One region of the Streptomyces sp. NPDC059906 genome, then DNA from elsewhere that is predicted to be linked to it. Evidence: riboswitches for the same ligand, from Rfam matches in the RefSeq annotation. Region 1 holds a riboswitch; the other holds the start of a gene.
What was found. Region 1 has a riboswitch for thiamine pyrophosphate ahead of thiC (phosphomethylpyrimidine synthase ThiC). Riboswitches for the same ligand answer to the same signal wherever they lie in the genome.

Region 1 (3,986 bases):
TCGACCGCACCGACAAGCTGGTGCCGCTGGGCCAGGAGGGCGCGCTCGCCGACTTCGACAGCCACCTCGACGAGGCCCTGGACCGCATCCTGGCGGAGGAACAGAGCGCGGGCTGAACCGTTCCGGCAGCCGTGCGGTCGTTGGCGTAACGCTTCGCCGGACGCCTCAGCGCTTGCGGCGACGGCCCCGCCCGCCACGGGCCGGGGCACTGGCCCCGCCACCCGCCGTCGCCACCTGGGCCGGTCGTCCGGCCGGCCGGTCCGCCGACACGACCAGGGCGGCGAGGGCGGTGGTGACCGGCACGGAGGCCACCAGACCGATCGAGCCGACCAGCGTCCGCACGATCTCCTCCGCGACCAGCTCGCTGTTGGCGACGGTCCCCACACCGCTCTGCGCGATCGAGAACAGCAGCAGCAGGGGCAGCGCAGCGCCCGCGTAGGCGAGGACGAGCGTGTTCACCACCGACGCGATGTGGTCGCGGCCGATGCGGATGCCCGCGCGGTACAGGCCGCGCCAGCCCATCGTCGGGTTGGCCTCGTGCAGTTCCCACACCGCCGACGTCTGGGTGACCGTCACGTCGTCGAGGACACCGAGCGAACCGATGATGACCCCGGCGAGCAGCAGACCGCTCATGTCGATGGACGGGTACAGGCCATGAATGAGGCCGGTGTTGTCGTCCGTGTTGCCGGTGAGCGCGGCCCAGCCGATGAAGAGCGACCCGAGCACGCCGATCAGCAGCAGCGAGATCAGGGTGCCGAGCACCGCCACGGATGTGCGGGCCGACAGCCCGTGGCACAGGTACAACGCGATCAGCATGATGGCGCTGGACCCGATCACCGCCACGACCAGGGGGTTCGAGCCCTGCAGGATGGCGGGCAGGATGAAGAAGTTCAGGAGCAGGAAGCTGATGGCCAGCGAGACCAGCGCCATGAGCCCGCGCAGCCGTCCGACGACCACGACGGCGAGGGCGAAGATGCCGGCGAGCAGGGCCAGGGGGAGCCGGCGGTTGATGTCGGTCACCGAGTACTGCAGGTCCTTCGGCGCGGAGGGCTCGTAGGCGACCACCACCTTCTGCCCCTCGTGCAACTGCCGTGACTGGTCCGGCTGCACGATCTCCTCGAACGTGCGGCCCTTGTCGTCGCCGGTGTCTACGCGGATGGTCGCCCGCTTGCAGTCGCCCGTCGCCTGCTGCACCGCGGAGGAACCCTCGGCGGTGGATGTGTCGCCGGTCGGGACACCGCCCGAGGCGTTGACGGACTGGCAGCTCAGTTCGACCACCTTGGTGACGGTGGCCTGCTGCGTCTGCCGGTCGAAGCCGACGCCGGTGCGCTCGTGCGGCGGTGCGCCGCCCGGCCACAGCACCGCGAGCCCGACCAGGACGGCCGCGGTGAAGGGGATCAGGATCGCGGCGATGACCTTCCGCAGATGCCGGGAGACGGGAGCCGCCGGTCCGTGCCCGTGCGAGTGCCCGTGCCCGCTGCCCGCACCGTGCCCACCACCCGCACCGTGCCCACCACCCGCACTGTGCCCACCACCCGCATCGTGCCCACTGCTCGCACCGTGTCCGCCGCCCGAGTCGTGTCCTCCGCCCGTGCCGTGCCCGTGGTCCGCATCGTGTCCGTAACCCGTCTCATGTCTGCCGGCGTTCGTCTCGGCAGCGACGCCGGGGACGTGGCCGGCCGCCCGGCCGTCGCCCTCTTCGGCGTTCGGTCCGCGGCGGGGCCGACGCGGTGGAAAGGAGGGGGGCTGCGGTGTGGTCACCGCCCGATCATCGCAAGAACGAGGGGGGCCCTCTGTTCACCGCGCCCGAATGGGCGCTAGCGTGGGGGCACCTTTGTACACGCGGGAGCTCGGAGCACCGGGCTGAGAGGGCGCTGACCTCCGTCCCAGCGATGTTTCACGGGAAACGTCACCGAAGTCGAGTGACGTATCCCACGAAGCGTCGACGGACGGAAGCCGCTGCGTCGACCGCCGAACCTGTTACCGGGTAATGCCGGCGTAGGGAGTAGGTCTCATGACCATCAAGGACGCACGCACGCCTGCCTCCACGCAGAACACCGCCCAGGCGGACACCGCGGAGAACACGGACACCGCGGAGAACACGGAGGCCGGGAAGTCCATCGGCTGGCACAAGGCGTACGTCGAGGGCTCACGCCCCGATCTGCGGGTGCCGGTCCGTCAGGTGCACCTCACCAACGGGCAGTCGGTCACGCTGTACGACACCTCGGGCCCGTACACCGATCCACTCGTCGACACCGATGTCCGCAGGGGCCTCGCACCGCTGCGGGAGAACTGGATCATCGCCCGCGGCGACACCGAGGAGTACGCGGGCCGCCCCGTCCGGCCCGAGGACGACGGAATCAAGCACACCTCGCCGCGCGGCGGCCTGCGCAACCTCGACGCCGTCTTCCCCGGCCGCCCGCGCCAGCCGCGCCGGGGCCGGGACGGCAACGCGGTCACGCAGCTCGCCTATGCGCGACGGGGCGAGATCACCCCGGAGATGGAGTACGTGGCCGTCCGGGAGAACGTCTCCCCGGAGGTGGTCCGCGAGGAGATCGCCGCGGGACGTGCCGTGCTGCCCGCCAACGTCAACCACCCCGAGATCGAGCCGATGATCATCGGCAAGCGGTTCCTGGTGAAGGTCAACGCCAACATCGGCAACTCGGCGGTGACGTCCTCCATCGAGGAGGAGGTGGACAAGATGACCTGGGCGACCCGGTGGGGTGCCGACACGGTCATGGACCTCTCCACCGGCCGCAACATCCACACCACCCGCGAGTGGGTCCTGCGCAACTCCCCCGTTCCCATCGGAACCGTGCCGCTCTACCAGGCCCTGGAGAAGGTCGACGGCCGCGCCGAGGAGCTGACCTGGGAGATCTACAAGGACACCGTCATCGAACAGGCGGAGCAGGGCGTGGACTACATGACGGTCCACGCGGGCGTGCGCCTGCCGTACGTACCCCTCACCGCGAACCGCAAGACGGGCATCGTCTCGCGCGGCGGCTCGATCATGGCGGCGTGGTGCCTGGCGCACCACAAGGAGTCGTTCCTGTACGAGAACTTCGAGGAACTCTGCGAGATCCTCGCCGCCTACGACGTCACCTACTCCCTCGGCGACGGCCTGCGTCCGGGGTCGATCGCGGACGCCAACGACGAGGCGCAGTTCGCCGAGCTGCGCACGCTCGGGGAACTCAACCGGATCGCCAAGCGTTGCAACGTACAGACCATGATCGAGGGCCCGGGACATGTCCCGATGCACAAGATCAAGGAGAACATCGACCTTCAGCAGGAGATCTGCGATGAAGCTCCGTTCTATACGCTCGGCCCGCTGACGACGGACGTCGCGCCGGCGTACGACCACATCACCTCCGGCATCGGTGCCGCGATGATCGCCTGGTGGGGCACGGCCATGCTCTGCTATGTCACGCCCAAGGAACACCTGGGCCTGCCCAACCGTGACGACGTCAAGACCGGCGTCATCACCTACAAGATCGCCGCCCATGCCGCCGACCTCGCCAAGGGTCACCCAGGTGCACAGGAGTGGGACGACGCGCTGTCCGACGCCCGGTTCGAGTTCCGGTGGGAGGACCAGTTCAACCTGGCCCTCGACCCCGACACGGCACGGGAGTTCCACGACGAGACACTGCCGGCCGAGCCCGCCAAGACGGCCCACTTCTGCTCCATGTGCGGGCCCAAGTTCTGCTCGATGAAGATCTCGCAGGACATTCGCCGGGAGCACGGGGGCAGCAAGGGCGAGATCGAGGAGGGCATGGCGCGGAAGTCGAAGGAGTTCGCGGCGGCGGGCAACCGGGTGTACCTGCCGATCGCGGACTGAGCGAACCGGCGCGGGAGGGGGACAGGCCGCAGGGCCGGTCCTCTCCCCGCCGGGGGTTCCTGCTCGGCAGACTGGGTGTATGACAGCCACCTCTCTGAGCAAGGGTGCCAACGTCGCCGTCGACTCCCCCGCGGTGCGTGCCGAACTCGTG
Region 2 (3,986 bases), on a different contig from region 1:
CCCGGTTCTTCGGTTGCGTGGGCCCGCGACGGGCCCCGCGATGGTGGCACGGGCCCACGACGGGCCCCGCCATGGTGGCGTACGGGCACGGCGCCCGGCGTGCGCGGCCCGCACGCCGGGCGGTGTGGCGGATCGGCGATGCCGGTCAGACGGCGAGCGCCTGGGCGCGGCGCTTCACCTCCGTACCGCGATTCTCACTCAGCGCCTGGGCGGGGGTGCCGGGCAGGCTCGGGTCGGGCGTGAAGAGCCACTCCAGCATCTCCTCGGCCGTGAAGCCGTCGTCCCGCAGCAGCGTCAGGGTCCCGACCAGGCCCTTGACGACCTTGTCCTCGTCGATGAAGGCCGCGGGGATGTGCAGCGCGCGGTTCTCACCGCGGCGCACGGCGATGAGCTGGCCCTCCTTGATCAGCTGGCGTACCCGGGTCACCTCGACGCCGAGCATCTCGGCGATGTCGGGAACGGTGAGCCAGGCGGGCACGAGAGCATCGGTCTTTGCGTCAATCTCGGTCACGCCTCCAGCCTGCCACCTGGCACTGACACTCGGAAACCTGGCTACGCCGTGGCCGCCGTCGCCGCCTTCAACGGCTTCGCCGGGTCGGCCAGCAGGTCCGGGTCCATCGGCGTACCCGCCTGGATCAGGCGCCTGCCCTGTGCCAGGTCGCGGGGGCGGCCCACCGCGAGCAGGGCGATCAGCCGGCCCTCGCGCAGCCAGCAGACCGTCCACGCCGGGCTCGCGGGGTCGCCGCGCCACAGGGTGGTGTCGGCGGCGGTGTGGTGACCGGCGTACTGGACGAAGCGGCCGAACTGCTCGGACCAGAAGTAGGGCACCGGGTCGTAGGCCGCCGGGGTCTCGCCGCCCGGGGTGCCGACGATGTCGGCGGCGACCGTGCGCGGGCCCTGGAGGGCGTTGTCCCAGTGGTGCACCAGCAGCCGCTCGCCGTAGCGCGCGGAGGGGAAGGAGGCGCAGTCGCCGACCGCGTGGACGTCCGGCGCGCAGGTGCGCAGGCGGTCGTCGGCCAGGACCTCGCCGTGCGCGCCGAGGGCGATGCCGGACCCGGCGAGCCAGCCGGTGGCCGGGCGGGCGCCGATGCCGACGACGACCGCGTCGGCGGGCAGCCGGGTGCCGTCGTCGAGGACGACCCGGCCGGGCTCGCCCGGGCCGCCCGCCTCGACGCGCTCCACGCGCGCGCGGGTGCGCAGTTCGGCGCCCGCGTCGGCGTACCAGGCGGTCATCGGCGCGGCGACCTCGGCGGGCAGCGCGTCGGCCAGCGGCCGGTCGGCGGCCTCCACCACGGTCACCGCGCAGCCCGCCTCGCGCGCGGCGGTGGCGAACTCGGCGCCGATCCAGCCCGCGCCGACGACCACGACGTCGTGCTGGCGGGCGAGCACCGGGCGCAGCCGTTCCGCGTCGTCCAGGGTGCGCAGCAGGTGCACGCCGGGCACGCCCTCCGCGCCGGGGAGCCGGACCGGTTCGGCGCCGGTCGCCAGGACGAGGACGTCGTAGGGCACCGGCCCCTCGGAGGTGTCCAGGACGTGCTCCGCGGGGTGGACGCCCAGGGCCTCGCAGCCCAGCCGCAGGGTGATGCCGAGGGCCTCGAAGTCGACGTCGAAGGCGGAGCCCTCGGCGGTGCCGAGCAGGACGGCCTTGGACAGCGGGGGCCGGTCGTACGGCTGGTGCAGCTCCGCGCCGATCAGGGTCACCGGGCCGGTGAAACCCTGTTCCCGCAGGGCGACCGCGGTCTGCACGCCCGCCATCCCGGCGCCCACCACGACCACACGGCGCTCCGCGTCCGCCGCCGGCCGCCGTCCCCGTCGGTCCCGTTCGCGTTGGTCCCGTTCGCGTTGGTCCCGTTCGCGTTCCCGCGTCTGCTCGCTCACCCGATCACCATAGACACCCGGCGTTTCGCCGGTCGGTGCCCGTACGCCGTGGGCCGCCCGGCGGCGCCCCGGCCGCGGGGGCTCCCTTACGAGTGCGCCGCCCGGCGGGCTAGGGTGGCCGACGCAAGGCACTCGCGGGAGCCCGGACGCACCGGGCTGAGAGGGAGGCTGGCGGCCTCCGACCGTACGAACCTGATCCGGGTCATGCCGGCGAAGGGAGGGGCTGGACGCCCATGTCGTCTCCAACACACACGCCTGCGCACACACCTCGTACGTCCCGTACGCCCGACGTGCTCGTCGTCGGCGGCGGGATCATCGGGCTCGTCACCGCCTGGCGGGCCGCGCGGCGCGGGCTGGTCACCGCCCTCGTGGACCCCGAGCCGGGCGGCGGGGCGGCCCAGGTGGCGGCCGGGATGCTGGCCGCCGTCACGGAGCTGCACTACGGCGAGGAGACGCTGCTCGCGCTGAACCTCGCCTCGGCCCGCCGCTACCCGGAGTTCGCGGCCGAGCTGACCGAGCTGACCGGCCACGACCTCGGCCACCGGCGCTGCGGCACACTCGCCGTCGCGCTGGACGCCGACGACCGCGCCCACCTGCGCGAACTGCACGCGCTCCAGCAGCGCTCCGGCCTGGAGTCCGAGTGGCTGTCGGGGCGCGAGTGCCGACGCCTGGAGCCGATGCTCGCGCCGGGCGTGCGCGGGGGGCTCCGGGTGGACGGCGACCACCAGATCGACCCCCGCCGCCTCGCCCACGCGCTGGTGGCCGCCTGCGAAGACGCGGGCGTGGTCTTCCACCGCGTGTGGGCCGAGCGGCTCACCGTCGGGCGCGGGGACCGGGCCACGGGCGTCGTCGGCGCCGACGGCACCGCCCTGGAGGCCGGGCAGGTGGTGCTGGCCGGGGGCAGCCTGAGCGGGCGGCTCGGGGGCGTGCCGGAGGCCGTGCTGCCGCCGGTGCGGCCGGTAAAGGGGCAGGTGCTGCGGCTGGCCATGCCGCGGACGCCGGGGCCGCTGCTGAACCGGACCGTGCGCGCCGTGGTGCGCGGCAACCACGTCTACCTGGTGCCCCGGGAGAGCGGCGAGCTGGTCGTCGGCGCCACCAGCGAGGAGCTGGGCTGGGACACGACGGTCACCGCGGGCGGCGTCTACGAACTGCTGCGCGACGCGCACGAGCTGGTGCCCGGCATCACGGAGCTGCCGCTGACGGAGACCCGCGCGGGTCTGCGTCCCGGCTCCCCGGACAACGCCCCGCTGCTCGGCCCGACCGCGCTGGACGGCCTGCTGCTGGCCACCGGTCACCACCGCAACGGCGTCCTGCTCACCCCCGTCACCGGCGACGTCATGGCACACGCCCTGACCACCGGGGAGCTGCCGGAGGAGGCCCGCCCCTTCACGCCCCGGCGCTTCGACGCCGCCCCCGCACTGCCGGGAATCCCGGCCCGCTCGGAACTCTCGGAGCAGCCCGTATGAGTCACGTGACCGTCTCCGTCAACGGCGAGCCGCGCGAGGTGGCTCCCGGCACCGCCCTGGACGCGCTGGTGCGCGCGCTCACCGCGGCCCCGTCCGGAGTGGCCGCCGCCCTGAACGAGACCGTCGTCCCGCGGGCGCGGTGGTCCGCCACCGCGCTGGCCGACGGCGACCGTGTCGAGATCCTCACCGCCGTCCAAGGAGGCTGACCATGGCCGACGATCCCTTCGTCCTCGGCGGTACGACGTACGCGTCCCGCCTGATCATGGGTACGGGCGGGGCGCCCAGCCTGGACGTGCTGGAGCGCACGCTGGTGGCCTCCGGGACGGAGCTGACGACCGTCGCGATGCGGCGGGTCAACGCCTCGGTGCACGGCTCGGTGCTGTCCGTGCTGGAGCGGCTCGGCATCCGGGTGCTGCCGAACACGGCCGGCTGCTTCACCGCCGGGGAGGCGGTGCTCACCGCCCGCCTCGCGCGCGAGGCGCTCGGCACGGACCTGGTCAAGCTGGAGGTCATCGCCGACGAGCGCACCCTGCTGCCGGACCCGGTCGAGCTGCTGGACGCGGCGGAGACGCTGGTGGACGACGGGTTCACCGTGCTGCCGTACACCAACGACGACCCGGTGCTCGCGCGGAAGCTGGAGGA

Region 2: another riboswitch for thiamine pyrophosphate. It lies ahead of thiO (glycine oxidase ThiO); the one in region 1 lies ahead of thiC (phosphomethylpyrimidine synthase ThiC).

The regions. Positions count from the first base shown of each region.
Region 1 covers NZ_JBHWKU010000022.1:52,467-56,452, reverse strand. Annotated here, with positions in the region: gene ACFV9J_RS28225 (SsgA family sporulation/cell division regulator) at 1-116, shown strand, start outside; gene ACFV9J_RS28220 (YibE/F family protein) at 166-1,761, opposite strand; TPP riboswitch at 1,833-2,022, shown strand; gene thiC (phosphomethylpyrimidine synthase ThiC) at 2,015-3,835, shown strand; gene ACFV9J_RS28210 (VWA domain-containing protein) at 3,915-3,986, shown strand, end outside.
Region 2 covers NZ_JBHWKU010000004.1:66,216-70,201, reverse strand. Annotated here, with positions in the region: gene ACFV9J_RS08020 (Rv2175c family DNA-binding protein) at 146-511, opposite strand; gene ACFV9J_RS08015 (NAD(P)/FAD-dependent oxidoreductase) at 553-1,755, opposite strand; TPP riboswitch at 2,003-2,114, shown strand; gene thiO (glycine oxidase ThiO) at 2,112-3,344, shown strand; gene thiS (sulfur carrier protein ThiS) at 3,350-3,550, shown strand; gene ACFV9J_RS08000 (thiazole synthase) at 3,553-3,986, shown strand, end outside.